DNA from 4 places in the Actinoplanes sp. NPDC026670 genome. Region 3 is predicted to be linked to each of the others. Evidence: riboswitches for the same ligand, from Rfam matches in the RefSeq annotation. Region 3 holds a riboswitch; each other region holds the start of a gene.
The links. Region 3 has a riboswitch for cyclic di-AMP ahead of AB0E94_RS23590 (transglycosylase family protein). Riboswitches for the same ligand answer to the same signal wherever they lie in the genome.
Positions count from the first base shown of each region.

Region 1: another riboswitch for cyclic di-AMP. It lies ahead of AB0E94_RS52250 (NlpC/P60 family protein); the one in region 3 lies ahead of AB0E94_RS23590 (transglycosylase family protein).
Region 2: another riboswitch for cyclic di-AMP. It lies ahead of AB0E94_RS24545 (transglycosylase family protein); the one in region 3 lies ahead of AB0E94_RS23590 (transglycosylase family protein).
Region 4: another riboswitch for cyclic di-AMP. It lies ahead of AB0E94_RS05010 (hypothetical protein); the one in region 3 lies ahead of AB0E94_RS23590 (transglycosylase family protein).

Region 1 is NZ_JBEZXU010000141.1:629-7,387, forward strand. It holds gene AB0E94_RS52235 (cytochrome ubiquinol oxidase subunit I) at 1-1,314, opposite strand, end outside; gene AB0E94_RS52240 (BlaI/MecI/CopY family transcriptional regulator) at 1,388-1,741, shown strand; gene AB0E94_RS52245 (M56 family metallopeptidase) at 1,738-2,646, shown strand; cyclic di-AMP (ydaO/yuaA leader) riboswitch at 2,771-2,917, shown strand; gene AB0E94_RS52250 (NlpC/P60 family protein) at 2,967-3,923, shown strand; gene AB0E94_RS52255 (MarR family winged helix-turn-helix transcriptional regulator) at 3,971-4,393, opposite strand; gene AB0E94_RS52260 (epoxide hydrolase family protein) at 4,447-5,490, shown strand; gene AB0E94_RS52265 (DivIVA domain-containing protein) at 5,529-6,224, opposite strand; partial or broken gene AB0E94_RS52270 (tetratricopeptide repeat protein) at 6,602-6,759, shown strand, end outside.
Region 2 is NZ_JBEZXU010000025.1:99,808-107,284, reverse strand. It holds gene AB0E94_RS24570 (DUF3500 domain-containing protein) at 1-260, shown strand, start outside; gene AB0E94_RS24575 (DUF3500 domain-containing protein) at 1-25, shown strand, start outside; gene AB0E94_RS24565 (hypothetical protein) at 961-1,845, opposite strand; gene AB0E94_RS24560 (crosslink repair DNA glycosylase YcaQ family protein) at 1,842-3,080, opposite strand; gene AB0E94_RS24555 (GNAT family N-acetyltransferase) at 3,092-3,697, opposite strand; gene AB0E94_RS24550 (saccharopine dehydrogenase NADP-binding domain-containing protein) at 3,826-5,052, opposite strand; cyclic di-AMP (ydaO/yuaA leader) riboswitch at 5,261-5,406, shown strand; gene AB0E94_RS24545 (transglycosylase family protein) at 5,406-5,933, shown strand; tRNA gene AB0E94_RS24540 (tRNA-Arg) at 5,937-6,009, opposite strand; gene katG (catalase/peroxidase HPI) at 6,087-7,477, opposite strand, start outside.
Region 3 is NZ_JBEZXU010000024.1:29,512-36,988, forward strand. It holds gene AB0E94_RS23570 (MarR family transcriptional regulator) at 92-571, shown strand; gene AB0E94_RS23575 (MFS transporter) at 645-1,418, shown strand; gene AB0E94_RS23580 (MFS transporter) at 1,310-2,035, shown strand; gene AB0E94_RS23585 (phosphotransferase) at 2,241-3,137, opposite strand; gene AB0E94_RS23590 (transglycosylase family protein) at 3,218-3,763, opposite strand; cyclic di-AMP (ydaO/yuaA leader) riboswitch at 3,762-3,936, opposite strand; gene AB0E94_RS23595 (type II CAAX endopeptidase family protein) at 4,207-5,175, opposite strand; gene AB0E94_RS23600 (GNAT family N-acetyltransferase) at 5,273-5,776, shown strand; gene AB0E94_RS23605 (beta-galactosidase) at 5,754-7,477, opposite strand, start outside.
Region 4 is NZ_JBEZXU010000003.1:306,928-314,404, reverse strand. It holds gene AB0E94_RS05030 (TetR/AcrR family transcriptional regulator) at 1-394, opposite strand, end outside; gene AB0E94_RS05025 (ABC transporter permease) at 582-1,478, shown strand; gene AB0E94_RS05020 (ABC transporter ATP-binding protein) at 1,471-2,241, shown strand; gene AB0E94_RS05015 (hypothetical protein) at 2,267-3,295, opposite strand; cyclic di-AMP (ydaO/yuaA leader) riboswitch at 3,300-3,437, opposite strand; cyclic di-AMP (ydaO/yuaA leader) riboswitch at 3,645-3,778, shown strand; gene AB0E94_RS05010 (hypothetical protein) at 3,783-4,814, shown strand; gene AB0E94_RS05005 (glycoside hydrolase family 65 protein) at 4,878-7,241, opposite strand; gene AB0E94_RS05000 (beta-phosphoglucomutase family hydrolase) at 7,265-7,477, opposite strand, start outside.

The DNA.
Region 1 (6,759 bases), on a different contig from region 3:
CAGCAGGCCGTAGACCAGCGTGAATCCGGCCAGTGACGCGATCACCTCGGCGCTGGTGAGGCCGGGGGAGATGCCGTCGGCGACCTTGGAGATGCCGAACGCGAGCCACGGCTGCCGGGCGGTCTCGGTGAACACCCAGCCGAACGTGTTGGCGGCGGCCGGCAGCAGCGGCGCGAGCAGCACGAACCGGCGCAGCCAGCCGGGCGTTCCCCGCCCGGGCTGCAGAAACTCCGGCAGCAGCGGCACACGGCGTTGGAAAGACCATGAAGACCAGAGGTGGTACGCCGCAAGCGCCATCCCGAGCACACCGGCCCCGATCATCAGCCGGAACGTCCAGAACGCCACCGGGATCATCGGCACGTAGCTGCCCGGCCCGTACTGGGCGGTGTAGAGCGCTTGGAGATCGTCGATGCCCTGCACGGTCCCGCCGAACGACCCGGTGCCGAGGAAGGACAGCAGCCCCGGGATCTCGATGCTGAAGAACGGCCGGTCGTGCCCGAGCTCCCCGATCGCGAAGACCGAGAACGGCGCCGACGTGGTCGTCTCGTAGAGGGCTTCGGCGGCGGCCATCTTCATCGGCTGCACGGCCGTCATGACTTTGCCCAGGTGGTCGCCGCTGATCGCGGTGACCGCCCCGCCGAGCAGCAGCATCCACGCCCCGGCCCGGGAGAGGGTGCGGTAGGCGGCGTCCGCGGAGACCCGCCAGATCCCGATCGCCATCAGCAGCCCGCCGCCGGCCATCGCCGCCCCGCCCATGGTGTGCGGGAACGCCGCCAGCACCACCTCGTTGGTGAGCAGCTCGGTGAAGCTGGTCAGGTGGGCCCGCCCGGTGTCCGGGTCGAGGGCGTAGGCGACCGGGTTCTGCATGAACGAGTTGGCGGCCAGGATGATGTACGCCGACAGCAGCGTCCCGACCGCGACCACCACGATCGTGGCGGTGTGCAGCCAGCGGGGCAGCCGGTCCCAGCCGAAGTACCACAGAGCCAGGAACGTGGCCTCGAGGAAGAACGCGAGCATCCCCTCGATGGCCAGGGTCGGCCCGAAGACGTCGCCGTAGAACCTGGCGAACGCGCTCCACCCGAGCCCGAACTGGAACTCCTGGACCAGCCCGGTGACCACCCCGACCGCGAACGTGACGATCAGCAGCTTGCCGGTGAACTTCGTGAGGTGCAGGTACTTCTCGTTGGCCGTGCGGATCCAGGCGATCTGGAATCCGGCGGCCGCCGACGCGAGCGAGATCGACACCGGCACGAAGAGGTAGTGGTAGATCGTCACGACCGCGAACTGGAGTCGGGTCAGGTCGAGCACGTCCATGGCAGCCTCTCTACGACGATTCGTAGTAGATACTACGACGTGTAGTACGACGCGTTGAAGTAGAGTGGCTCACATGGCGAGGAACGACCTCGAGCGCGAGGTCATGACGAAGTTGTGGGACGCGGGCGAGCCGCTCACCGTCCGGCAGGTGCACGACCTGCTGAGCCGGGAGCGCGATCTGGCGTACACGACGGTGATGACCGTGCTCGACCGGCTGGCCAAGAAGGGTCTCGTCGTCCAGCAGCGTACCGACCGCGCCTACAAGTACGCCCCGGCGCAGACCCGCGAGGAGATGACCGCCGGCGTGATGCTCGACGCGCTCAGCGCCACCCCCGACATGGACGCCGCCCTGGCCTACTTCGTCGGGCAGCTGCCGCCCGAAGCGCTGACGGCGGCGATCGAGAAGGCCCGTAACATCGAGCGGTGACCGCCCTCCTGCTCGGCGCCCTCGGGCTGACGCTCTCGCTGCTGGCGCCGAGACTCCTGGCGGGCGCGCGGTGGACCGATCGCGCCCCGGTCGCCGGCGTCCTGCTCTGGCAGTCACAGACGCTCACCGCCGTACTGTGTGCGCTCGGGGTGGTCCTGGCCGCGCCCGAAGAGGTCGCTCGCGCCGCGGGAGCCCGCCATCCCGAGACGGTGGCCGCGTTGCTCTTCTCCCTGGCGGTGGCCGCGACCATCGTGATCCGGCTGATCGTCTCGCTGGTCCGGGTGAGCTCCCGGGCCCGTGCCCGCCGCGCCCGGCACCGGATGCTCGTCGACCTGCTGGACCGGGTCGAGCGCCACGAGGACCTGGGCGGCGAGGAGGTCCGGGTGCTCGACGGGGCGCTGCCGCTGGCCTATTGCGTGCCCGGCCGGGAGCCGCGGGTGGTGCTCAGCGACGGGGTGCTCCAGACCCTGGACCGGGACCAGGTGGACGCGGTGCTGGCCCACGAGCGGGCGCACCTGCGGCACCGGCACGAGCTGGTGATGGAGTCGTTCACCGCGTTCTACCGGGCGGTGCCGGGGCCGCTGCGGTCGAAGGCGCCGCTCGACGCCGTACATCTGCTGCTGGAGATGGTGGCCGACGACGCGGCCCGCCGCCGGACCGGATCGCCGCCGTTGCGGGCCGCGCTGGCCCGGCTAATCGACGCCGTCCCCCTTGCGGAGGAGGTGACCGCCGACCCGGAGGGTGAATCCCGGCGGCGCCGGCTGGCCCGTCTGGACGGTCCGGATCGAAGCTCGACAGTGCTCACCGCGGCGGGGGTGACCGCCGCCGCCGGCCTGCTGGTACTACCCACAGTGATCGTGGTGGTGCCCTGGCTGGCGCGTGCCCTGCACAGCTGGCCGTTTTAGGCCACCCTCCGTGTCGCCGGCTGTGCGTACAGTTCGGCGGGCTGTGCGACCTTCATTTGCCGTCTTGATCCGAGTACGGTGGTCCCCGGTTCGCCCAGCCCCCCATCGGCCACCCGGCCGATCTGGCGGACCACCGCCTAATCGCGCGCGACCGAGAGGCCGGGCGTGAACCGGGGAACCGAGCACCTGGGGTGAAGCCGCGGCGACGCGGCCGGGCAGACTTCCCGCCCGAACCCGTCAGCTAACCCGGTCGGCGGCTGAACGGGAAGAAAGGACAACGCACCAGCGTGAAACGGATTGGCGCGCGTCGTGCCGGCCTCATGCGCATCCTGATGTGCGCGGCCGTCGCGGCCGGAATCCTGGTCACGGGTCCGACCGTCGCTCATGCCGACCCCACTCCGGCGCAGATCGAGAAGCAGATCGACGACGAGTGGAATCAGCTCGAGCCGGTCATCGAGGACTACAACGGCACCCACACCAAGCTGGTCAAGCTCCGCAAGCAGCAGTCGGACCTGGCTAAGACGCTGGCTCCGCTGCAGAAGCAGGTGGACGCCGCGATGGTGCAGGTGCGGGGCCTCGCCGTCGACGCGTACATGCAGGGCTCGCCGAACATCGCGAACGCGATGATCCTGACCGGCTCGCCGACGGGCATGGTGGACAAGCTCACGCTTCTCGACCAGCTCGCGTTCAACCGGAAGGCGTCGATCGCGGAGGTCTCGAAACTCCGCGACAAGTACGCCGCCGACAAGGCCAAGGTCGACCAGCTCGAGTCCGAGATCGAGGTTCGCGACAAGGATCTCGGGACGAAGAAGGTCGCCATCGAGAAGGAGATCACGAAGCTCCAGAAGCTCCGGATCGCGGCCTACGGCAGTGCGAACGCCGACGACGGGCCGCTGCGTACCGGCCCGTGCCCGGTCGACTACACGAACGACAAGGGTGGCCGGGCCGCCCAGCGGGCGTGTGACCTGATCGGGAAGCCCTACGTCTTCGGCTCGGACGGCCCGAACAGCTACGACTGCTCGGGTCTGACGCAGGCGGCGTGGGCTGCGGTCGGCGTGCATCTCGAGCACTACACGAAGGATCAGTGGAGTTCCACCAAGTCGGTCAGCCGCAGTGAGCTGCAACCGGGTGACCTGGTCTTCTACTACTCCGACGTGCACCATGTCTCGATCTACATCGGTGGCGGCATGGTGGTCCACGCTCCGCACACGGGCGACTACGTGCGGATGGCTACGATCGACCGGGGCCCGATCGCCGGCTATCGCCGGCCTGCTTAGAAACCCCTGCGGAAAGGTCGCCGTCTGCTTCTGACGGCGGCCTTTCTTCATTCGGTACGGTCGTGGTGCGCGACCAATCGACGCAAGAGGCCGGTGAGCTGTTCCGTTTCCGCCGGTGAGAGCGCGGCTGTCAGCTCCTCCTGGATGGCCGTCACGCGTTCGGTCAGCTCGGCCGCCCGGTCCCGCCCGGCCGGCGTGACCGCGACGACGTTGCGGCGCTTGTCCGCCGGGTCCGGCGACCGCCGCACGTAACCCGCCGCCTCCAGTTCGTTGAGCGCCCCCACGAGGTCGCTCAGGTAGATCCGGGTGCGCCGCCCGAGCGCCGCCTGACTGGCCGGCCCGTCCGCGTCCAGCGAGGACAGCAGCCGGTAGTGGTAACCCTTGGCGCCCACGCCGGCGAACCCGTCGGCGACGAGCCGGTGCGCGTGCGCCGCGGCCTGGGAGAGCAGCCAGCTCGGCAGATGATCCACGTGACGACGATAACATTGGACCGGCTAACGTTAGTGCGACTAACGTTATTCGCATGAACGATTTCCGGATCGCCGTCCCGCAGGCCGACCTCGACGACCTGGCCGACCGCCTCACCCGTACCCGCTGGCCGGACGCCGCCCCTGACGACTACGGCATCACCGTCGACCGGGTCCGGGCGCTCGCCGGCCACTGGCTGAAGTTCGACTGGCGGGCCCACGAGGCCGAGCTCAACGCGCTGCCCCAGCAGGTCATCGAGATCCACGGTGACCGGGTGCACTTCTTCCACGTCCGTTCGGCCGACCCGCACGCCCTGCCGCTGATCCTGACGCACGGCTGGCCCGGCTCCACCGTGGAGTTCCTGGACGTGGTGGGCCCCCTCAGCGAGCACTTCCACCTGGTCGTCCCGGCGATGCCCGGGTTCGGGCTGTCCGGCCCGACCACCCGGCCCTGGGGCGTCACCCGGATCGCCACGGCCTGGGCCGGGCTGATGTCCCGCCTCGGCTACCCCCGGTACGGCGCACAGGGCGGTGACTGGGGCTCCGGCGTCGCCCGCACGCTCGCCGCCGTCGCCCCGGACAATGTGGTCGGGGTGCACGTCAACTACCTGCCCACCCCCGGCGCCCCGGACGGTCTGGGCCCGGACGACCAGGAGCGGCTCGCGAAGACGATGCGGCTGGCCGCCAACCGGCACCCGCACCAGATCCTGTTCGCGGCGACCCCGCAGACCCCGGCCTACGCGCTCAACGACTCACCGGCCGGGTTGCTCGCCTTCCTGGGCGAGAAGTTCGACACCTGGGCCGACCCGGCCACCCCGGTCCCCGACGACCGGATCGTGGCGAACATCGCGCACCACTGGCTGTTCCGGACCGCCGGTTCGGCCGCCCGGATCGTCAAGGAGACCACCGCGCAGGAGACCAACCGGGTCCCGCTGGGCGTCGCGGTGCTGCCCGGCGACATCGTGCAGTCGGTCCGGCCGCTGGCCGAGCAGCGGGCGAACATCGTGCACTGGACCGAGTTCCCCCGGGGCGGCCACTTCGCCGCCCTGGAGGTCCCCGACCTGTTCGCCGCCGACGTGACCGCGTTCTTCAAAGGGTGACCGCGTTAAGAGTGACCGCGTTCTGCGAAGAGTGACGGTCAGGCCTGCGGCAGGGCGGGCGTGCCGCCCTCCAGGTCGTGCAGCTGCCGGACCACGTGGTCGCCCAGCGCCGACCGGTAGTCCTGGGCCAGCTCGTCCAGCCGCTCGATCTCGGCGACCATGGCGGCCCGGTCGCGGGCCACCTCGTCCAGCGCCTCGGCGTGCTGCCGCCGGGCGTCGGACTCGATGGTGTCCGCCGTCCGGATCGCGTCCCCGGTCAGCTGATCGGCCTGGGCCCGCGCGCTGACCAGCAGATCGTCCGACTCGCGCTGGGCGTCCCGGACGTGCTCGTCGGCGGTCCGGTGGGCCATCCGCAGCACCCGGTCGTCGACCACCCCGCCCGGCCGGGGCTGGGCCGCCGACCGCACCTCGTCGTGCGCCCGCTCCAGCTGGACCTGCATCTCCCGGGCCTCGTGCTCGGCCCGGGCCAGGCCCTCCCGCATGAACTGGAGATGGGCGGCCAGCTCGGCCACCTCGGCGGTGAGCGCCGCCGGATCGGCCGGGCCGCCCCCGTTCATCCCGCCGCCGGCATCACGCAGCCGGGCGGTCAGCGCCCCGTTCTCGTCGAGCAGGCGCAGCATCTCCTGGCTCGCTTCCTCGAGGAGGGCATCGACCTCCTCCTCGTCGTAGCCGCGCTTGCCGATCGGCGGCTTCTTGAAGTCCACGTTGTGGATGTCTGCGGGAGTGATCGGCATCCCTACCTCGCTTCCCGGCGTCCCTGACTACAGCACAACGCCCGTCCTCGACTACAGCACCGGCGCCCGTCCTGGACGTCGGCGCCAACCGCACCGACGGCCGTCCCCGACGCCGGCGCCGAAGACGCCGGCGGCCGTTCCGGACGTCGGCGCCAACTGCACCAACGTTCGGAGGGGCGGTTACGGCACGGCGGCACGAAAGGTCCGGCGTGGACGTGCGCTGGCGAATCGTAACCGGCGGCGTCGAATCCGGCAGGCGGAAGCACACCGCGATCACCCGGGCGCGCGGGGAAAAGCGCAGCTCGGCGGCGTATGTGGGGAATGTCGGCCGGACGGCCCGGCCGGGGGAGAGCGGACCGCGGGCATAATCGCTTCTCATGAGCGATGCCTTGATCAACAGTCTGGTGGCCGCCGTCGAGGCACGGCCTGACGACCTGACGCTCCGGCTGCACCTGGCCGAGCTTCTGGTCGCGGCCGGCCGGGGTCCGGAGGCGATCGGGCACGCCGCTCAGATCCTGGCCCGCGAGCCCGGCCA
Region 2 (7,477 bases), on a different contig from region 3:
TCAAGCCGTGGGTGGCGAACGCTGACGACGCCACCACCCGGCAGCTCCTGAAGGTCTACGAGAAGGAGCTGGACCAGACCTTCGTGGCACTGTCCGGTGGAACCGCGCTCGACACGCACGGTGACTATGTCCGGATCGACGGGCCTAGCGTGTGGGTCGAATTCATCTGCCAGACCGGGGTGGTCTACAACGACCAGATCCACTATCACACCGTCTACCGCGACCACACCCGTGACTACGGCGGCGAACTCGACTTCTGAAGTCAGCCTGCGAGGACCGGCCGGTGGCGCTCATGCCGGAGCGTCACCGGCTTCCTCGCTCGACCGCCCGACCTTGCTTGACGCCACGCCACGCCGTTTGCGGTCCGCCGTCCGCTGTTCGCTGTTCGCTGTCCGTGGTTCGTGGTTCGCCGTCCGCGGTTCGTGGTTCGCTGTCCGTGGTTCGTGGTTCGTGGTTCGTGGTTCGTGGTTCGTGGTTCGTGGTTCGTGGTTCGTGGTTCGCCGTTCGTGGTTCGCCGTTCGCCGTTCGCCGTTCGCCGTTCGCGGATCTTGCACGAATCTTCAACCTCGCGCCGATCTTGCAGCCTTTTCCGCATCCCGACAGGAAGAAAGCTGCAAGGTCGCTCCGGCACGGTGGACCTTGCACGACAAACCGCACCCAGACGTGAAGAACCGTGCAAGATCGCTGCGAAGGTGGAGAACCGTGCAAGATCTACGAGACTGGGCGGGCCGAATCGTCGGCGAGCAGGATTTTCCGGCCTGGTGTACCGGCCTGGTGTCCCGGTCCGGTGTCCCGGCCTGGTGTTCCGGTCCGGCGTGATCGGTGCGACAGTCCGAGGGCCCGGCGCGAAACCATCGCAGGGCAGAGGGATCGACTGCGGACACGGCGAAAGCCTTGAAGAAGCTTCAAAGGTGTGCCCGAAGTCCACAAGATCGGCGGGCACGCCGACGTTGAAGCGCTCTAACGCAGCGAACCGGCCCGGAGAAGGGCGGCCTTGACGGCGGCGCGTGGGCTGGTCAGCACCGGTAGGTCGGGCAGTAGCGCGGCCGCCCCGGCCATACCCGCCTGGGCGAGCACGATCGCGTCGGCGTCCCCGGCGACGGCTCGGACGTGCGCGGCGATCGCCTTGTCGTAGGTGGCGATGTCACCGGCCTCGAAGTGCTGCCACGCGGCCAGGCATGGCGAGGTGACGACGGTGACTCGCCGCCCGGCCGACTCGGCGGTCGCACGGATCAGGGCGACCGTCGGCTCCAGAGTGGACTCCACGGTGGCGATCACGACGATCCGCTCGCCGGCCGCGACCGCAGCCTCAGCCATCGGCCGATCGAGCCGCATCACAGGCACGGTCCCAGCCGTCGGCTGGTCATGGCGAATGGGGAGTGTCGCTGGCTGGTCAGGGTGCGTGGGGAGTGTCGCTGGCTGGTCAGGGTGAATGGGAAGAGCCGCCGACTGGTCAGGGTGAATGGGAAGCGTTACCGGCTGGTCATGGTGCGTGGGAACCGTCGCCGGGTGGGCCGGGTGCGTGGGGAGTGTTGCCGGTTGGGCGGGGTGCGTGCTGGGGGAGGGCGGCTGGGTGAGAGGCGGTAGGGGCAGGGGCACGTCGGTGGCCTCCGCGTCGGCGCCGATCGTCGAGCAGGTGCAGACGATGAGGTCGGCGCCGGCGGTGGCCAGCTCGCGGAGTCGCCCGGCCAGCCCCGGCGCCGAACCGGTCCGGCGGGCGTCGGCCAGCAACGACTCGTCGACCAGGTGCAGATCGGTCAGGCCCGGTGGCGCCAGCTCGGTGAAGAGACCCCGGAACGTCGCGACGTGCACCTCGGCCGTGTGCAGGAACCCGATCGTGGTCACTCGTGGATCACCCGTGCCTCCGCCACGCCTCGTGCCCTCGCCACCTGCGCCGCCTCCTCCTCGACCAGCGCGACCTGCGCGCCTGTCAGCTTGCCGAACGTGGTCACCGTGAGATCCACCCGTTTGCGCCCGGCCATCCGGGCCCGCCACACCCCGGCGATCTCGCCGTCGACAAGCAGCGCCCCGGGATTGCCGAGGATCCGCCAGACCTCCTTCTGCCGATCCCGCCCGGGAACCAGCAGGTCACGGTCACGGGCCTGGAGCAACGGGTCCATCGGGGGCAACCAGCGCACCCCACGCGGCATCGGCGCCGACTCAAGAAGCTCGGCCGCCGAGAACGGCCCGGTAGCCGAGAAGGGCCCGGCCGTAGAGGAAAGCCCGGCCGTCGAGAAAGGCCCAGCCGTAGAGGAAAGCTCGGCCGCCGATGACGATCCGGCGGGCGATGGCGATCCGGCAGGTGAGGGCGATCCGGCTGCCGAGGGGAGCCAGGCGCGCCGCCCCTCCACCCGGACCTCGGTGAGCCTGTCGGACGGCCACACCGCCTTGATCGCGGTGGTGGTGCTGCCCAGATATTTCGCCACCTCACCCGGCCCGGCCGGGCCGAGAAACCGCAGATAAGCCTCGATCAGCCGATCAATGCCCCGGTTGGCGGCCGGGATCGCCGGAGCATCCGGGATCGGGCCGAGCATCGCGTCCTTGCCGCGGGACAGCACCTCGACACCACCGGCCAGCCCGGCATGTTGCCACACACCGCCGGAGATGTGCCGGGCCGCGCAGGACCTGCAGTCGTAGGTCAACTCGGCCGGGACCAAACGGCTGACGCCGGTGCTGGCCTCGCCGCGCGGCATCGGGGCGGTGACCACCTCCCGGAAGGCCGAGGCCGTGGCGGTGAACGCGGCCACCCCGAGCCCGGCCGCGTCGGGGATCTGGCCGCTCCTGATCCGAGCCGCGGCGTCGTCGTCACCGACCGGCCACAGCTGCTCGACCAGGGCGGGCAGGTCGGCGCGGCGGTGCAGATGCGGGGCGCCGCGGGCGGCCCACACGGTGATCAGCCGATCATCGCCAAGCTCGGCGTCGGTGCGGGCGGCCAAGGCGATCCGGGTGGAGTCAGGTGTGTACTCCTGGACACCGAGATCCAGCACGGGCAGGTCGGCGGGCCGGTCACCGGAGCGATCGGCCAGGCCTTGAGCAGCGATCCGGTACGCCATGACGCGCTCACGATCCACGTCGATCATCAGCACCTCCCTCAGCGCCGACCGTACCGCCGGGCTGCGACATTTTTCCGGCGATCGTCCTGTGGCCCGGAGCGGTTCTCCACGAACTCCCAGGTGTCCAGCGTGGCCGGCCCGTACGGCCCGTCCTGCTGAATGGGCGGCTCAGCCGCCGGACGATAGCCGCAGCGGCGGGCCACCGACGTGCTGGCGGTGTTTCCCCGGTCGATGCGCAGCAGCAGCCGGCGCAGCCCCAGCGTGTCGACCGCATAGCCGGTGAGCAGGGACAACGCCGCTGAGGCGAGTCCGCGCCGCCGAAAGGGGAGGCCGACCAGGTAGCCGAGCTCGGCCTCGTGCGCCTCGGAGCGGACGTTGAAGAGCAGCACCTCACCGAGTGGCGGCCCGCCGTCGGTGGTGATCGCGAGCTGGATCCGGCTGCCGCCGATTCGGCCCTGCTGGGCCCGGCGTAGATAGGCGAGGCCGGCCTCCATGTCGAACGGCGACGGCATCAGCGTCCAGCGGGCGATGCCCGGTTCGTCGAGGAGCGCGACCAGCTCGTCGACGTCCTCCCACCGCCATTCCCGAAGGATGACGCCGGTCCCCGTCAACCTCAGCGGGTAGGGCAATGGGCTGACGGTCACCTGTCCAATCGTGCCGGTAAGACCACCTTTGGTGCTAGTGGCGATCGAGAGGAAAGCCGTGAACGATTCCTTACCGTCCACCGGTCGGATCACGGACACCATTTCGCGGTGCAGAATCGCACCATGTCTCAGAGGCGCTGAACGGTGATCTCGAATCCGGCGTTGCGCAGGCGTTCGACCAGGGCGTCACCGATCGCGGTCGCCGGGGTGAGCACACCGCCCCCGACCTGCGGCAGCGCCTCGGTGTCGAAGGCGAGCGCGAGAGCCGATTCGCCGAGCATGACCGCGGTTGCGGCGTACCCGGGATCGCCTTTCGCCTTGACCCTCGCGCGATAGCGCGCCCCGGACGTGGTGGTGGTGAAAAGGTCCATGGTGAAGTGGCCGTTGCGCTGCGTGTCCTCGCTCGGCCCGGCGCCGGGGGCGGGCAGGAAACGGTCCAGGACGAATCGCAGTGGCGGCACCGCGAAGCCGATGACCAGCGCGTTCATGCCGGACTTGACGACCGTGGCGGCGACTTTGCTCTTCACCCGCAGGACCTCGCGGTACCGGAACGTGCGGCCGTAGGCCCAGCCGCGCAGCGCGTTGCTGCGCCGGACGACGCGGGTGTTGTAGGACGCCATCACGAACGGCGCGAGGTGCCCGCGGATGCTGGAGTCCACCTCGGACCCGGGGAGGGTGAGCATGTCGGGCTGACGGCCCAGGTCGGGCTCGGCCTGCCGGTCCGGGCTCAGCGAGTACGGGCTGGCGCCGACCTTGCGCAGCCGGGTGTCCTTCTTCATCACGTCGACCTGGTGCCGCATCGAGTCGATGGTGCCGCCGCTGATCCCGGCGCGCATGCTGGTCACCACGAGCGTCGTGTCGGTGAGTTCGCCGGCGCCGTCCCGGCTGATCTGTTCGTGCAGGACGTGCACTCCGATATCGGACGGAATCGAATCGAAGCCACACGAGTGGACGATCCGTGCGCCGGTGCGCTTTGCCGTCTCGTGGTTCTCGTCGATGCTGTCCCGGGCGAAGAGCACCTCACCGGTGAGGTCCACGTAGTCCGTGCCGGTTTCGGCGCATGCACGGGCGAGTGGCTTGCCGTACTTCGCATACGGCCCGACCGTGGTGATCACGACTCTGGTGCGGCCGGCCATCGTGGTCAGGGCTTCCGCGTCGTTCGCGTCGGCGACGACGACGGGCCAGTCCAGACCGAGACCCTCCAGTTTCGCCGCGGAACGGCCGCCCAGCGCGAGCCGTGCGCCCGCTGGAGCGTGCTCGGCGAGGTATCGCGCCACCAACACACCGACGAAACCCGAGGCACCGTAGACGATCACGTCGAACTCGCGCTGTTGATCGTTCATGTCCTCGCCCATGGCTGAGGATTGTGCACCCTCGGTGGAGGGTTCCGCACCTGTTGCGCCACGCCGAATTCAGCACGTTAGCCACACAAAGGAAGATCAAAGCGGCTAATTTGTGACTTACAACTCCATTGCCGCGTGTCGCATAACCAACCAGCAGCGCGGCGAATCGGCAGCCCGAAACAGAGCGGGCACCGTGGTCGGAACGCCGAGTCCAGCCGCCGACCACGGTTCGACGAACCAAAGGCATGGAGCGGGGGACCCAAGAGTTCCTCGGCGCTACGGCGCCTCGGGGTGAAGCCGCGAACGCGGCCGGGCACCTCTGCCCGAACCCGACAGCTGACCTCGTAGGCGTGGAGGACAAGCTCATGGCTCAGATCGGAAAACAACTCCAACGCGCGGTCGGCATGATGGCCGTCGGACTCGCCGGAAGCGTCGCCCTCGCCGGGCCCGCGCACGCCGACATCAACTGGGAGGCGATCGCGCACTGCGAATCCGGGGGCAACTGGAGCATCAACACCGGAAACGGTTACTACGGGGGACTCCAGTTCAGCCGGAGCACGTGGCGCGCCTACGGCGGCACGAAGTACGCGGACACCGCGAACCGGGCTTCCAAGTCCGAGCAGATCCGGATCGCCGAACGGGTGGTACGCGGGCAGGGCATCGGCGCGTGGCCGACGTGCGGCCGGCGGCACGCCTACACGGCGGCGTCGCGTGGCAGCGTACGGAAGGTGCATCGGACGACCGGAAGCTACGTGGTACGGCGTGGCGACACGCTGGCGCGGATCGCGGCCCGGCACGACGTCAAGGGCGGGTGGCGTGCGCTTTACCGTGCGAACTCGGATGTGCTGAGCAGCCCGCACCGGCTGCGGGTGGGGCAGCGGTTGAAGGTCTGAGAGTGGGCCCGGCGCGACTTGAACGCGCGACCTACCGCTTAGGAGGCGGTTGCTCTATCCACTGAGCTACGAGCCCGACGTTGCTGAGGGTACCAGCAGGCGAAGCCCGGGTCGGTACGGCCGACCCGGGCCCGCCGGGAAACCACCTGACGATCAGGCCAGGTCGAAACGGTCCAGGTTCGCGACCTTGACCCACGCCTGGACGAAGTCGGTGACCAGCTTCTCCTTGGCGTCGTCGCTGCCGTACACCTCGGCCTGGGCGCGCAGCACCGAGTTCGACCCGAAGATCAGGTCGGCCCGGGTGGCGGTCCACTTGACCTCGCCGGTCCGGCGGTCGCGGCCCTCGAAGGCCTCGCCGTCGGAGTCGGTGGCCGACCAGGTGGTGCCGAAGTCGAGCAGGTTGACGAAGAAGTCGTTGGTCAGCACGCCCGGCGTCTCGGTGAAGACACCGTCCTTCGAGCCGGCCGTGTTGGCGCCCAGCACACGCAGGCCGCCGACCAGCACGGTCAGCTCCGGCGCGGTGAGGGTGAGCAGCTGCGCGCGGTCGACCAGCAGCGCCTCGGTGGGACGGTTGTGGCCCTTGGCGAGGTAGTTGCGGAAGCCGTCGTGGGTGGGCTCCAGCACCGCGAACGACTCGGCGTCGGTCTGTTCCTCGGTCGCGTCGGTACGACCCGGGGTGAACGGCACCTCGACGTCGAAACCGGCGTCCTTCGCGGCCTTCTCCACGGCGGCCGAACCGGCCAGCACGATCAGGTCGGCGAGGGAGATCTTCGCGCCACCGGCCGCGTCGAACTCGGCCTTCACGCCCTCCAGCACGCCGAGCACCTTGGCGAGCTGGGCCGGGTCGTTGACCTCCCACTGGTTCTGCGGGGCGAACCGGATGCGGGCGCCGTTCGCGCCACCGCGCTTGTCGGTGCCACGGAACGTCGAGGCCGACGCCCACGCGGTCGCGACCAGCTCGGCGACCGACAGGCCGGAGGCCAGCACGGTGGCCTTGAGCGCGGCGACGTCGGCCGGGCCGACCAGCTCGTGGTCGACCGCGGGCAGCGGGTCCTGCCAGATCAGCGGCTCGGACGGAACCTCCGGGCCGAGGTAGCGGGCGATCGGGCCCATGTCACGGTGGGTCAGCTTGAACCACGCCTTGGCGAAGGCCTTGCCGAACGCCTCCGGGTCGTCGTGGAACCGCTTCGAGATCGGCCCGTAGACCGGGTCGAAACGCAGCGCCAGGTCCGAGGTCAGCATCCGCGGCTCCTGGCGCTTGCCGGCGTCGAACGCGTGCGGCACCAGGTCCGAGCCCGCGCCGTTCTTCGGGCGCCACTGGTGCGCGCCGGCCGGCGACTGGGTGAGCTCCCAGTCGTACGCGAAAAGGATGTGGAAGAACTCGTTGTCCCAGCGGGTCGGGTGGTAGGTCCAGGTGACCTCCAGACCACTGGTGATCGCGTCGGCGCCGACACCGGTGCCGAAGCTGCTCTTCCAGCCCTGACCCTGTGCCTCGATCGGGGCGGCCTCGGGCTCGGGGCCGACGTTCTCGGCCGGGCCGGCGC
Region 3 (7,477 bases):
GCGGGGTAGGCCCGGGGCTGGGTGGGTGTGGTCGGGGCGGCGGTGGAGCGTACCGGAAGCGGATCATCTGTCTTGGAACTAACCTGGGCGGATGACTGCGATGGCCCCGGCCAGGACCGCGACGGACCTGTCGTTTCTTCTTGATCACACGAGTCATGTGCTGCGGACGCGGATGGCGGCGGCGCTCGCCGAGATCGGGCTGACCGCGCGGATGCACTGTGTGCTGGTGCATGCGCTGGAGGAGGAGCGGACGCAGATCCAGCTGGCCGAGCTCGGGGACATGGACAAGACGACCATGGTGGTGACCGTGGACGCGCTGGAGAAGGCCGGGTATGCCGAGCGGCGGCCGTCGAGCACCGATCGGCGGGCCCGGATCATCGCGGTCACTCCCGCGGGCGCCGAGGTCGCGCGGCAGAGTCAGGAGATCGTCGACGGGGTGCACCGGGAGGCGCTCGACTCGATACCCGCCGACGAGCGGGTGGTGCTGGTCCGGGCCCTGAACCGGCTGGCCACCGGGCATCTCGCGACACCGGCCGAGGGTGGCCGCCGGGCCCGGGAGCGCGCCAAGTAGTTCCGACAGGGATCGTCTACAACAAAACTATCTGCTAGCGTCCTTCTCATCACACCGATGGGGAGGCTCTCTCATGCATCGCTGGACCGCGCTCGGCGTCCTGTCCGCCGCCGGGCTGATGACGATTCTCGACGGCAGCATCGTGACCGTGGCGATGCCGGCCATCCAGCAGGACCTCGGCTTCTCCCCGGCCGGGCTGAGCTGGATGGTCAACGCGTACCTGATCCCGTTCGGCGGGCTGCTGCTGCTCGCCGGGCGGCTCGGCGACCTGATCGGGCGGCGGATCATGTTCCTGGCCGGGAACGCGGTCTTCACCGGCGCTTCGCTGCTGGCCGGGCTCTCCACCGGGCCGGGCATGCTGATCGCGGCCCGGTTCCTCCAAGGCGTCGGCAGCGCGATGGCGTCGGCCGTGGTGCTCGGCATCCTGGTCACGATCTTCACCGACACCGGGGAACGCGGCCGGGCCATCGCGATCTTCAGCTTCACCGGAGCGGCCGGGGCGTCCATCGGCCAGGTGCTCGGCGGGGTGCTCACCGACACGCTGAGCTGGCCGTGGATCTTCTTCATCAACGTGCCGATCGGCCTGGCCACGATCCTTCTCGCGGTACGGGTGCTGCCCCACGACCGGGGACTCGGGCTGTCCGCGGGCGCCGACGTCGCCGGGGCCGTGCTGGTCACGTCGGGGCTGATGCTCGGCATCTACACGGTCGTCGAAGGCGGCACTGGTGGACCGGGGTGGTGTCGCTCGCGCTGCTGGCCGGGTTCGTGGCCCGGCAGGCGACCGCCGCCAACCCGCTCATGCCGCTGCGGATCCTCCGCTCCCGCAACGTCACCGGGGCGAACCTGACCCAGATGCTCGCACTGTCCGGGATGTTCGCCTTCCAGATCCTGGTCGCGCTGTACATGCAGAACGTGCTCGGCTACACCGCCCTGGAGACCGGGCTCGCCATGCTCCCGGCCGCGGTCGGCATCGGGGCCGTGTCGCTGTTCGGGTCGGCGCGGGTCAGCGCCCGGTTCGGTGCGCGGACGACACTGATCGCCGGGCTGGTCCTGCTGATCGGGGCGATGAGCCTGCTCACCCGGATCCCGGTACAGGCCGGCTACGTCACCGACCTGCTGCCGGTGATGCTGCTGATCTCCGGGGGCGGGCTGGTGCTGCCGGCGCTGGCGACGCTCGGGATGTCGGGGGCGCGGGAGAGCGACGCCGGGCTCGCGTCCGGGCTGTTCAACACCACCCAGCAGGTGGGCATGGCGATCGGGGTGGCGGTGCTGTCCACGCTGGCCGCGTCCCGTACCGGCAGGCTGCTGACCGACGGGCAGTCCGCGGCGGCGGCGCTGACCGGTGGGTATCGGCTGGCCTTCGCCACGTCGGCCGCGCTGCTGGTGGCCGGGCTGCTGGTGGCGGTGACGGTGCTACGCCGGCCGCGTGCCGCCGCCCCGGCCGCCGAGCCCGTCCGTTCGTGACCTGGAAGCGTGACCCGCCGACTCACGATCCGAGACCGCCAGCCGTCGCTCACCGTTGGAATACGGGCGGCAATACCGCGGTGAGCGACGGCCGAGACCGCCAGCCGTCGCTCACCACCGGAATGCGGGCGCCATTACCGCGGTGAGCGACGGCCGAGACCGCGAGCCGTCGCTCACCGCTGGAATGCGGGTGGGATTACCGGGCTCAGCGACGGCTGGTCAGGGCCGCGTCCAGGTCGGCGCGGTGTGCCGTCCACCAGCGGAGCACCGCGGACGACCTGCGGAACAGGTGGTCACAGGACGTGTCGCGCCGGTCGTAGTGGCGGCGCAGGAAATAGGTGTCGGTGGCGTAGTCCCACCAGCGCCGGTGAGCCGCGTCGCGGAGTTCGGCGGCGCTGATGTCGATCCGGCCGCGATACCCGGCGACGAACGCGGCCAGCCGGTCGAGGTCGACCCCGGTGGAATCGTCACCGCGCCCCACCGCGAACAGGATCACGGCAGTACGCAGGACCTCCAGGCCGTACGGACGGACGCCCAGACGATCCCAGTCGAGTACTCCGGTGCAGCGGTCGCCGGTGAACAGCAGGTTGAGATGGTTGAGGTCGCCGTGGGTCCAGCCGGCCGGGCGCACCGGGCCGGGGCGGGGCGGCAGGTGGGCCAGGTCGGCCAGCAGGCGCAGCCGGCGGCTGATCTCAGCGACGGCGAAGGCGTCGAAGTCGGTCGACCCGGCCGCGGCGGCGCTGCCGAGGCGGGTCAACTCGGCGAAGGCGAACGGGACGAGTGGTGGCTCGTCGTGGAGCTCCGGCGGAACGGCGGGCAGGGCCTCGCTCAGCCGGTGGTGCAGGTGGCCGATCAGGTCGCCGAGGTTCCGGGCGGCCGGTACGGACAGGTCGCCGCAGTGTTCGCCGGGCAGCCACGGGCCTGCGGCATACCAGTGACCGTCCACCTCGGCCAGCCGGGACGGCGTGGGCACCGGCAGACCGTGTACGGCCAGGGCGGGAAAGAGCTCGTGCTGGCGGCGGACCGCGTCCGGGGTGGCGTCGTGCAGTCGCTTGACGGCATACACCCCGGACGCGGTCTCGACGCGCCAGTTCTGGTTCATCAGGCCGAGCGTGATCGGCACGCAGCCGGTGACCGGTCCGAGTCCGAGCGCACCTGGCACGCCGGGCGGCAGGACTTCGGTCAGAGGCGGATGCGCTGGCCCGGGAAGATCAGGGCCGGGCTGCGGAGCGTGTTCTTGTTCAACGCGTAGAGCGTACGCCAGCCGCCCTTGACCTTGTATCTCCTCGCGATCGAGGCCAGGGTGTCGCCGGACTTGATCACATAGGTCTTGCCGGTGGCCTTCGCTTTCTTCTTCGGTGTCGTCGACTTCGTCGTCTTGTAGACACCGGCCTTCTTGCCGCAGACCGGCCACGGGCTCAGCCCGCGCTTGGCGTGCAGCTTGTTGGCGATGGCGATCTGCTGGGCCTTGGTGGCCTTGTCCGCGGTCGGGGCGTACTTCCCGCCGCCGTTCGACTTCCACGTGCTGCGGCTGAACTGAAGGCCGCCGTAGTACCCGTTTCCGGTGTTGATGTGCCACCTGCCGCCGGACTCGCACTTGGCGACGACGTCCCAGTTGACCTGACGCGCGGCCTGAGCCGGGGTGGCCGGGCCGAGCAGGACGCCGGCTCCGGTGATTCCGGCGGTCGCCAGAACCAGGGCAAGGCGGATTCGTCTACTACCAGACATGGATGATCCTCCACGCCTGCGAGGTGAGCTGTCGGGTTCGGGAAGATCGTCCCGGCCGCGTGCACACGGCTTCACCCCAAGGCGCGCATCCCGCGCGCCGCAAAAAGTGGGTCCCCCGCTCCTGCCCTCCCATCGAGTCTGTGGACGGGGGCAGGACTCGGCGGTCCGTCCACAGTGCCCGCGTCGCGGGACGGCCCGACGGTAACCATGACGAAGGGCCGCAAGCCAAGCTCACGGCCCTCGATAGTGACGTTCTTCTCAGTATTTGCCCGGTTTGATCTTGTTAGCGCCCGGAAATTTCCGAAACAGCGTTTATGAGACTTTTCATGGCGACTTTTGCCGCCTCAGTGGGCGACGGGCACCCTCGGCCGGGCAGCCGGACGGCCCCTCGGAGCGGAAACCGGACGGCCTTCGCCGGACGCCGGACGGCCCTCGGCGCGCCGTCATCGGATGCCCGCCGCGGCGCCGTCCTCGGCGTGCGCCGGCCGCCACGGGCCGTAGGCCACGGTCGGATAGACGACAATCGGCGTCGCCGCGGGAAGCCGCCGCCGGCCCGCCAGCCAGATGATCACCGCGGCGAACCCGATCAGAATGGGAACGTCGACCGCGAACCCCTGCCACGGCATGTCAGCCGCCGTCTCGTCGATGGCCAGCTGCCCGAACGCCGCCGCCACCAACGTGCTGAGCAGGTTGTTCATCACGTGCAGGGCGACCGCCGCCTCCAGCCCGCCGGTCCGCACCGTCACCCACCCGGCCACCGCGCCGAAGAGCATCAGGTCGGCGAAACCCCACGGCGTCCCCCAGCCGTGCAGCGCCGCGAACACCGCCGCCTGCACCAGGATCGGCAGCCACGGGCCACGCAGCCAGGCGCCCAGGCCCTGCAACAGCCAGCCCCGGCACAGGTACTCCTCGGCGGCCGCCTGGAACGGCACCACGGCCAGCAGCACCGCCGCCGACACCAGGAACGGCCCCCAGCCGGCCAGCGGATCGTCGAGCCCGGCGTCCTCCCCGGTGAGCACGGACAGCCCGGTGATCCCGCCCAGGAACAGGATGATGGTCACGGTGGCGACGCCGAGACAGACCGCGAGCCATCGCCACCGGATCCGCCCGGCCACCGACGACAGCGTCCCGGGCGCCCGCCGCTGGATCCACAAGGCCGCCACCATGGTCACCGGCAGGGCCACCGCGATCGACAGGAAGCCGAGCGCGAGGTCCGGCAGCGCGCCGAGCGTCGCCATGCCGTCCGGCCCGCCCGGGCGGCCGAAGATCTCGGTGAAGATCACGAAGGCGATCATCGCCGCGAAGACGACGGCGACGATGAAGAGCGTCCCCAGCGGAAACCGCCACCAACGATGAGCGGCGGTACGAGCGAGACGGTGGTACGGGATACCGGACGGCGGAGGAATCGTCATGCCGATGAGTCTTCCGACCGGGGCGTCCCGGCGGATCTGGCCGCAGCCGGATTCGGGCACCTAACCTGAGATATAGGTGTCCGGCAGAATACCGATCATGGAACCACCCGAGATGATCAATGCCGGTGATCTGGTCCTCAAACGATGGGAACCGGAATGGTCGGCCGAACTGGCCGCCGCCGTCCAGGAGTCGCAGCCCGAACTCGCGCCGTTCCTGCCGTTCGCCACCCCCGGTTACGGCCTGGCCGAGGCCCGCGCCTTCACCGAGCGGTCGGTGGCGAACTGGACGGCCGGCACCGAGTTCAACTATGCGCTGTTCACCGCCGTCGGTGACCTGATCGGCGCGGTCGGCCTGATGACCGAACCCGGCCCGGGCATCCTGGAGATCGGCTACTGGCTGCGGACCCCGTGGGCGGGCCGGGGCCGGATGACCGCCACAGTGACCGTCCTGACCCGGGTGGCCCTGTCGCTGCCGGGCATCGAGCGCCTGATCATCCGGCACCACCCGGACAACCACGCGTCGGCCGCGGTCGCCGCCAAGACCGGTTTCGTGGAGACCGGCCGCGCCGGCGACGACGTCATCCGCGAGTATCGGGGCTGATCAGCACCACCACACCGCGGGCCGGCAGCGTCTCCGGCGCGCCGGCCACAGCGGACAGGTCGACCGGGTCGGTGGTTCGGTTGATCAGGAAACGGGCCGGGCCGCGGACCGCGAGCTCCACCCTGCCACGCAGGTCCGGCGGCAGCTCGCTGGTCACCCCGGCCGGGATCAGCAGGTCGTCGAGGATCAAGAGCAGGCCTTGCGGCCGCAAACGAGTCGAGATGTACGCCGCAGAGCCCGCACCCACCTCGCGGCGGGTGACGGCCGCCCCGCCACCGGTGTAGGCGGCCAGCACCTTCGTCGCCGGGTCGGTCACCTCGACCCGCTCCGACCAGAGCGTGCCGATCGCGCCGTTCGACAGTGGCGCCGACTCGCCGTCGAGCAGTGGCGCGAACTCCTCGACCCGGATGCCGAGCAGATCACGCAGCGCGCCCGGGTAACCGCCGAGCCAGGCGTGGTCGAACTCGTCGACGATCCCGGAGAAGTAGGTGGTCACCAGGTGGCCGCCGCCCGCCACATAGTCCTCCAGGCGCTGCTTCAACGCGGCCGGGACCAGGTGCAGGATCGGGGCCACCACCAGGCGGTATCCGGTCAGGTCGGCGGCGACCGGGACCACGTCGGCGCGGATGCCGTGGTCGAGCAGGGCGGTGTACCAGTCGAGCGCCTCGTCGCGGTAGCGCAGCCGGTCGGTCGGGTGCGCATCCTGCTCGGCGGCCCACCACGACTCGTAGTCGATCACCACGGCGACTGCGGACGGCGTACGCGAGAAGCCTGTGATGGCGGACAGCGACCGCAACCGCGCGCCGAGATCGGTGACCGCCTCGAAGATCGCGCTGCTCTTCCCGGCGTGCGGCAGCATCGCCGAGTGGAACTTCTCGGCGCCCGCCCGGGACTGCCGCCACTGGAAGAAGCAGACGCCGTCGGCGCCGTGGGCGACGTGCGTGAGCGAGTCGCGGGCCAGCTCACCGGGGAGTTTCGGCACGTTGACCGGCTGCCAGTTGACCGCGCTGGTGGAGTGCTCCATCAGGAACCAGGGGCGGCCGGGGATCAGGTTGCCGCACAGGTTGGCCGAGAAGGACAGCTCGTCACGCGACTGCGGGCCGGGCCTGGTGTAGTGGTCGTTGGCGACGAAGTCGACCTCGGCCGCCCAGTCCGGATAGTTCATCTCGTTGATCGGACCGGCGACCATGAAGTTCGTGGTGACCGGCACGTCCGGGGTGATCTCCCGCAGGATCCGCCGCTCGGCGAGGTAGTGGTCCTTGAGCGCGTCCGACGAGAACCGTTTGAAGTCGAGCTGCTGGGTCGGGTTGACCGGGCCGTTCGCATGCCGGGGCGGCAGGATCTGCTCCCACTCGCCGTACCGCTGCGACCAGAAGTCGGTGCCCCAGGCCGCGTTCAGACCGTCCAGGTCGGTGTAGCGCTCGCGCAGCCAGATCCGGAACGCGCGCGCCGCGTCGTCCGAGTAGTCGTGGACGTTGTGGCAGCCCAGCTCGTTGTTGACGTGCCAGGCGGCCAGGGCCGGGTGGTCCGCGTACCGCTTGGCGAGCACCCGGACCAGGCGCAGCGCGTGCTCGCGGAAGACCGGTGAGGTGGGCCGCCAGTGCTGGCGGGCGCCGGGCCAGACGGTCCGGCCGTCCCGGTCGACGGGCAGGATCTCCGGATGCTTGGTGGTCAGCCACGGTGGCGGCGACGCGGTCGGAG
Region 4 (7,477 bases), on a different contig from region 3:
TGCGCAGCGCACGCTGGAGGGTCTCCGCGATCTGCGGGTTGCGGGCGGCCTCGGCCATCAGGTCCGGGATGATCTGGGATGCCATCCGGTGCCGCAGCGCCGTGCTGACGATCATCAGGAGCAGCGAAAGGTCACCGGCGAAACTCCCGGTGTCGGGAAGTGGAACTTTCCGCTCCGCGACATCCGAGATTATCTCCATTACCATTTCGAGCTTGTTGCTCCATCGACGGTAGATGGCCGTCTTGCCGACACCGGCACGACGGGCAACCGCTTCGATGGACAGCCGGCCATAACCGACCTCAGCCAGCTCGTTCATGACCGCGTTGCGGATCGCCACGGTGATGTCGCCTCGGAGCACCGCCGCTCCGGCAGGTGCGCGCTTAATCGTCGCCACCCGGTCACTATAGCGCTACGACGTAACGGTTGCGTTCCGCCGTTTGGTCAGCTACCGTCACAGCCACGTCGATACGAACCCGTTTCATCGGCGCGGTCGAGGGCCTGTCATGCTGCATGCTGTGTCCTCGCACCAGGCATCGGATCCCGCCGCGCCCCAAGGGCCGACCAGATCGGAGCACCACCCCATGACAGAGACGGCGGTCGCCTCGGCCGACGCCGGCCTCTCCCTCAAGGAGCTGGCCCGGCGCCACGGTTTGAGCGCCTCCGGACGGCTTCCCAGCCTGACGGAGTATTCGCGGACCCTCTGGTCGTACCGGCACTTCATCCGGGCACACGCAAGCGCCAAGATCACCTCCTCGCTGGGCAACACCAAGCTCGGGGCGATCTGGCAGGTGCTGACACCGATGATCAACGCCGGCGTCTACTACGTGATCTTCGGCGTGGTGCTCGGCGGCCATCGTGAGGTACCGAACTTCATCGCGTACCTCTGCATCGGTGTCTTCGTCTTCCAGTTCACCCAGTCGGTGGTCCAGACCGGCGCCAACGCGATCACCGGCAACCTCGGCCTGATCCGGGCACTGCACTTCCCCCGGGCCAGCCTGCCGCTGTCGGCCGCCCTGGTCGAGATCCGCAACTTCATCGTGGCGCTGTTCGTCCTGATGGGGATCGTGCTGATCACCGGTGAGCCGATCACCTTCGAGTGGCTGCTCCTGCTGCCGCTGCTGCTCCTGCACTCGATCTTCAACCTGGGCCTGGGCCTGTTCATCGCCCGCTACGGCTCGAAGGTCCGCGACGTCAAGCAGCTGATCCCGTTCGTCATGCGGTTCTGGCTGTACGGCTCGGCGGTGCTCTACCCGGTCTCCAAGTTCAAGGACGTGCTGAGCGGCTGGAAGCTCGAGGTCGTCGAGGCCAACCCGCTGCTGGTCTTCATCGAGCTGGCGCGGCACGCGCTGCTCAAGGAGGCGACGCTGGCCAACCCGCCGACCGTGCTGTGGATTCAGGCGACCGTCTGGAGCCTGGTCGTCGGCGTCCTCGGCTACCTGTACTTCTGGCGCGGAGAGAAGGGCTACGGCCGTGGCTGAGACTGAGCGCATCCCCACCGTCATCGCCGACGAGGCCCACATCGTCTACAAGATCCACCAGGCCGGCTCGGTCAGCGCCAGCCCGCTCGCCAGCTTCAAGCGCCTCACCACCCGCAGCAAGAACGTGAACATCCGTGAGGTGCACGCGGTCAAGGGTGTGAGCTTCGTCGCGTACAAGGGTGAGGCGATCGGCCTGATCGGCACCAACGGCTCGGGCAAGTCGACCCTGCTGCGCGCGGTGGCCGGGCTCCTGCCGGTGTCCAGCGGCGCGATCTTCGCGGCTGGCCAGCCGTCCCTGCTGGGCGTCAACGCGGCCCTGATGAACGAGCTGCCCGGCGACCGCAACGTCGAACTGGGCTGCCTCGCGATGGGCATGTCGCCGGCCGAGGTACAGGCGAAACGGGACGAGATCATCGAGTTCTCCGGCATCAACGACAAGGGCGACTTCTCGTCACTGCCGATGCGGACCTACTCCTCGGGCATGTCGGCCCGGCTCCGGTTCTCCATCGCCGCGGCGAAGAAGCACGACGTGCTCCTGATCGACGAGGCGCTGGCCACCGGTGACGCGAAATTCCGCAAGCGCAGCGAGGAGCGGGTCCGCGAGCTGCGCCGTGAGGCGGGCACGGTGTTCCTGGTCAGCCACAGCGAGCAGTCGATCCGGGACACCTGCGAGCGCTGCATCTGGCTGGAGGCCGGCGAGATCCGGGCCGACGGCGCGACCTCCGAGGTGATGAAGGAGTACGAGGCCTTCACCCGCAGGTGAGGCCCCGCACTCCTCCGGCGCCGGGCTAGTTGACCGACAGGTGCACGTGGTTGGTGTGGTCGCTGGACGGGTCTCCGCCCGCCCCGCTGTACGACTTCCAGCCACTGCTCGGTAGCCAGATCCGGCGGTACCAGATCACGTAGAGCACGTTCAGGTTGTCGGCGTTGTTGATGAAGTAGTTCGCCAGGTTGTCGCCGTACGTCTTGTCGGCTCCGGTGGCGTCGCCGCCGAACGTGCCCTTCTCGGCCGAGAAGTCGCAGGCCCGGCCCTTGGGGTGCTCGCCGCTGTTCTGCTCCCGCCAGCACTTGGTGAACCTGGTGAAGCCGTCGGCGCGGGCCTCCTTGTAGGCGTGCAGGAGGGTCGCGGTCACGCAGCCGCCGGTCCCGGTCGGGTCGGTCTGGTTGCAGCTGGTGCCGCTCGGACCGGGCGACGCGTCCTCGCTGTCACCGCCGTCGGACGACGAGCTGGCGTCGGCGCCCTGGTTCGCCGCTTTCAGGGCCGCCTCGGCCTGCTCCTTCTGTTTCGCCATCACGGTGACCTGCTTCTGCTGGTCCTTGATGGCGATGTCGATGGAGTCCTTGGCCTTCTGCTGGGTGTCGCGGGTGGTCTTGAGATCCTCGATCGCCCGGTTCTGGTCGGCGGCCACCAGGGCCAGCGTCTCGGCCCGGCCCAGGAAGCCCTCGGCCGAGTCGGAGCTGAGCAGCGCGGCCATCGGCCCGCCCCGGCCCGCGGTGTACGCCTGGGTGGCGAGCAGGTCGAGCCGGTCCTGCTGGGGTCCCAGCTCGCCGTCCAGCTTCTTCAGCTCGGCGGTCAGCTTGGCCTGCTGTTCCTTGGAGGTCTTCAGCTTGGCCTTCGCCTCCACGAAACCCTTGGAGGCCTTCTCGAGTTTCTCGATCAGTGACGCGGAGCCGCCCTCACCGTCGTCACCGGAGTCGCCGGGGGCGGCGAGCAGCCGGGGGGCCGCGGTGGCCGGCGTCGGGGCGACGGCCAGTCCGCACGCGGCGACGAGCAGCGCCAGCAACGCCGCTAATCGCCGCGCAGTGTTCTGCTGCACAGGAATTTCCTTCCGTCGGCCGCCGGCCGGGTTAGCTGACGGGTTCGGGACGAAGGAAATCCCTACCGCTGGTGAGCGGATTCACCCCAGGGAATATTGGTTCCCCGGCTCGCCGATAACGGCGATTAGGCGGCGGCTCCCGTACGGGAACCGCACCGACCATACCCACTCGATCGACAGATCGACAGTTCTCGTACGCCCCGCAATGGCCTCGACACGAGCGGTGACAACAATTACGGATAGTCGTTGCGACGTAACACTTTTGGCCGTTCCCAGGGTCTGATCCACGGCGATATCTCGGGTAAACTGGCCGCCGGTCCTGCCAGGACGGCACCGCCCCCGAGTTGCCGGCAGGCCGCCGCCCAATCGTCGAAAGGCGAGCCGGGGAACCAGGTCACTGGGGTGTATCCGCAGTTTGCGGTAGGGATTGCTTCCGTCCCGAACCCGTCAGCTAACTCGGTCGGCGGTGACACGGAAGGAACTGTTGATGACCGCAAGTCCCCGCCGGTGGCTGATACACGCCCTGGCGCCGCTGGTGGCTGTCGTGATGCTCGCGGCACCCGCGGCTCCGGCTTCGGCCGAGCCCGGCGGCTCGTCGTCCACTGCTCAAGAGCAGGAGCAGAACGGTGGCGACGGAGACGCAATCCTCTCCGATGTGATCGAGAACACGAACCGGCGCTACGTGTCCGCCAAGGCGGCCGTGCAGAAGTCGGTGAAGGCCCAGGCTCAACTGGCCAGCCAGATCAAGCAGGCCGAGGCCCGGCGCGACGTGCTGATCCCCGAGGTCGACAAGATCGCCAAAGAGCAGTACATGACGGGCAACCTGAGCTCGATCGGTTACCTGCTCAACGCCAACTCCTCGGGCGACTTCCTGGAGAAGGCGGTCTCCCTGGAGGAGATCAACCGGCTCCACGACGCCAAGCTGCGTGAGCTCAACGAGGCACTCCGGACCATCACCGAGAGCAAGGTCCGGCTCGACGCCGAGGTGAAGCAGCAGCAGCAGGACGCCGCCGCGATGAAGAAGCAGAAGGACGCCGCGGTCGACGCGCTCGCCCTGGTCGGCGGCAAGGGTGTCACCAAGGGCCTCGTGGTCGCCGACTCCCCGGAGGCCGCTCCGGCGCCCCGCAACTCCAGCGGTGGCTTCTCGGCCGAGGGTTGCACCGAGAAGGACCCGACCACGAACGGCTGCGTCACCAAGCGCACGCTGCACATGTACAAGGAAGTCAAGAAGGCCGGCTTCAGCAACTTCGTCGGCTGCCATCGCGACGGTGGGCCGTTCGAGCATCCCAAGGGCCGCGCCTGCGACTGGTCGCTGCAGAAGTCCGGGTTCTCGACGTTCGACACCGACAAGGAATTCCGGTACGGCAACAACCTGATGGCGTTCCTGGTGCGTAATGCCGACGCGCTCGGGATCTACTACGTGATCTGGAACAAGCAGATCTGGTTCCCTGCCAACGGGTGGAGCAACTACCACGGGGTCAGTGACCACACCGACCACGTGCACGTGTCGATGCTCTAGAACCTTCACGTCACGAGAACGGCCCCCGTCCGGTGGACGGGGGCCGTTTCGCATCTCGAACGGTCAGTGCAGCGCGCGCCGCACCGGGGCCCGGCCGTGCGGCTGGGCCGGCGCCGGACCGGCCGGCACCGCAGCCGGGATCGGGATCGTCACCGGGCGCACCTGGGTGACCTCCAGCTCCTTGCCGTGGTGCAGCAGGGTGAGCCGGGCCTGGCCGCCGCCGTTGCGCAGGGAGTAGGTGACCTCATCCGAGGTCACGCTCACCCGCAGCCGCAGACCACGCCAGAGCAGCGAGAACTCCAGGTTGTTGATCCGGCTGGGCAGGCGCGGGGCGAACGACAGCTGGCCGTTGAAGTCACGCATGCCACCGAGACCGGCGACCAGCGAGATCCAGGTGCCGGCCAGGGACGCCACGTGCACCCCGTCCCGGGCGTTCTGGTGCAGGTCGTGCAGGTCCATCAGGGCGGCCTCGCCCAGATAGTCGTGCGCGAGCTCCAGGTGCCCGGTCTCGGCCGCGAGGACGGCCTGGATGCAGGCGGAGAGCGACGAGTCCCGTACGGTCCGGGCGTCGTAGTAGGCGAAGTTGCGCGCCTTCTCCTCCGGGGTGAACGCGTCCCCTCGGATGTACATCGCCATGACCAGGTCGGCCTGCTTGACCACCTGCTTGCGGTACAGGTCGAAGTACGGGTAGTTCAGCAGCAGCGGGTACCCCTCCGGCGGGGTGTTCTCGAAGTCCCACTCCTGAAGCCGGGTGAAGCCCTCGCACTGCTGGTGGACGCCGATCTCCTTGTCGTACGGGATGTGCACGGCGGCCGCCGCGTCCCGCCACGACGCGGTCTCCTCGTCGTCGACCCCGAACCGCCGGGCCAGGTCCGGATGGCGTTTGCAGGCGTCGACCGCGGTCATCAGGTTCTGCTGCGCCATCAGGTTGGTGTAGATGTTGTCGTTCACCACGGCGGTGTACTCGTCGGGACCGGTGACCCCGTCGATGTGGAACCGTCCGTGCCGGTCGTGGTGTCCCAGCGACCGCCACAGCCGGGCCGTCTCCACCAGCAGCTCCAGGCCGACCTCACGCTCGAAGTCGTAGTCCCCGGTGGCCTGCACGTAACGGCGGACCGCGTCGGCGATGTCGGCGGCGATGTGGAACCCGGCGGTGCCGGCCGGCCAGTACCCGGAGCACTCCTGGCCCCGGATGGTCCGCCACGGGAACGCCGCGCCCTGCAGGCCGAGTGTCTGGGCCCGCTCCCGGGCCAGGTCCAGCGTCGAGTGCCGCCAGCGCAGCACGTCGGCCGCCGCGGAGGGCTGGGTGTACGTCAGCGCCGGCAGCACGAACGTCTCGGCGTCCCAGAAGGTGTGGCCGTCGTACCCCGGCCCGGTCAGGCCCTTGGAGCCGATCGGGCGCTGCTCGGCCCGGGCTCCGGCCTGGAGCGTGTGGAACAGCCCGAACCGGACGGCCTGCTGCACCTCCGAGTCGCCCTCGACCTTGACGTCCGAGTGGTCCCAGAACGCGTCGAGGTAGTCCCTCTGCTGCTGGACCAGGCCGTCCCAGCCGTCCAGGCGGGCGCTGGCGAGAGCCGCCCCGACCTGGTCACGCAGGGCGGGCAGCGAACGCATGCTGGACCAGCCGTACGCCGCCAGCTTGACCACCCGCAGCTTCTGCCCCGGCTCGAGCCGGCAGGCGACGGTGGTGCGCAGCCAGTCCGGGTGGCCCTCGGTGGTGATGGCGTGCCGGCCCGGCGTCTCCACCAGATGCTCCATGGCCGCGGCCATCCGCAGGTCGCTGGCCTTGGTGCGGTGCACGAGGATGCCGCCGGTGGGCTGCTCCAGCATCTCCTCGGCCTGTAGCGGGCGGTCCAGCACCGCGGCGACCCGGGGGTCCTTGCTCATCGGCGGCAACTGCTCGTTGGCCACCAGCTCGGACTGGAGGATCAGCCGGGTCGACGCGTCCAGCGGCTCCACCTCGTAGAGGAAGGCCACCACGGCGCGCTGGGTGAACGACACCAGCCGCACGGTCCGCACCCGGATGCCCTGGCCGGACGGCGACACCCACTCGACGACCCGCTCCAGCGTGCCGGCTCGCAGGTCGAGGCAGCGCTCGTGGGAGCGCAACTCGCCGTAGCGCACGTCGAACGGCTCGTCGTCGACGAGCAGGCGCATCAGCTTGGCGTTGGTGACGTTGACCATGGTCTGGCCGGACTCGGGGAAGCCGTACCCGGCCTCGGCATGCGGCAGTGGCCGCAACTCGTAGAACGAGTTCAGATAGCTGCCCGGCAGGCCGTGCGGCTCGCCCTCGTCCAGGTTTCCGCGTATCCCGATGTGGCCGTTGGAGAGCGCGAACACCGACTCCGACTGGGCCAGCAGGTCCAGATCGAGCCGGGTCTCCCGAATGTGCCAAGGGTCGACGGGATAAGCCCGTTCACGGATCACGGTCGTGCCTCTCGTAACTGATTTCAGAGGAGGTCTTTGAGATCTTGAACCACGACGTCGGCGCCGTGTTCCCGCAGCGCGTCGGCCTGGCCCACCCGGTCCACACCGATCACGATGCCGAAACCGCCGGCCCGTCCGGCGGCCACGCCGGCCTGCGCGTCCTCGTAGACGGCACAGTTCGCCGGGTCGAGGCCGAGCAGCTCGGCGCCCTTGAGGAAGGTGTCCGGCGCCGGTTT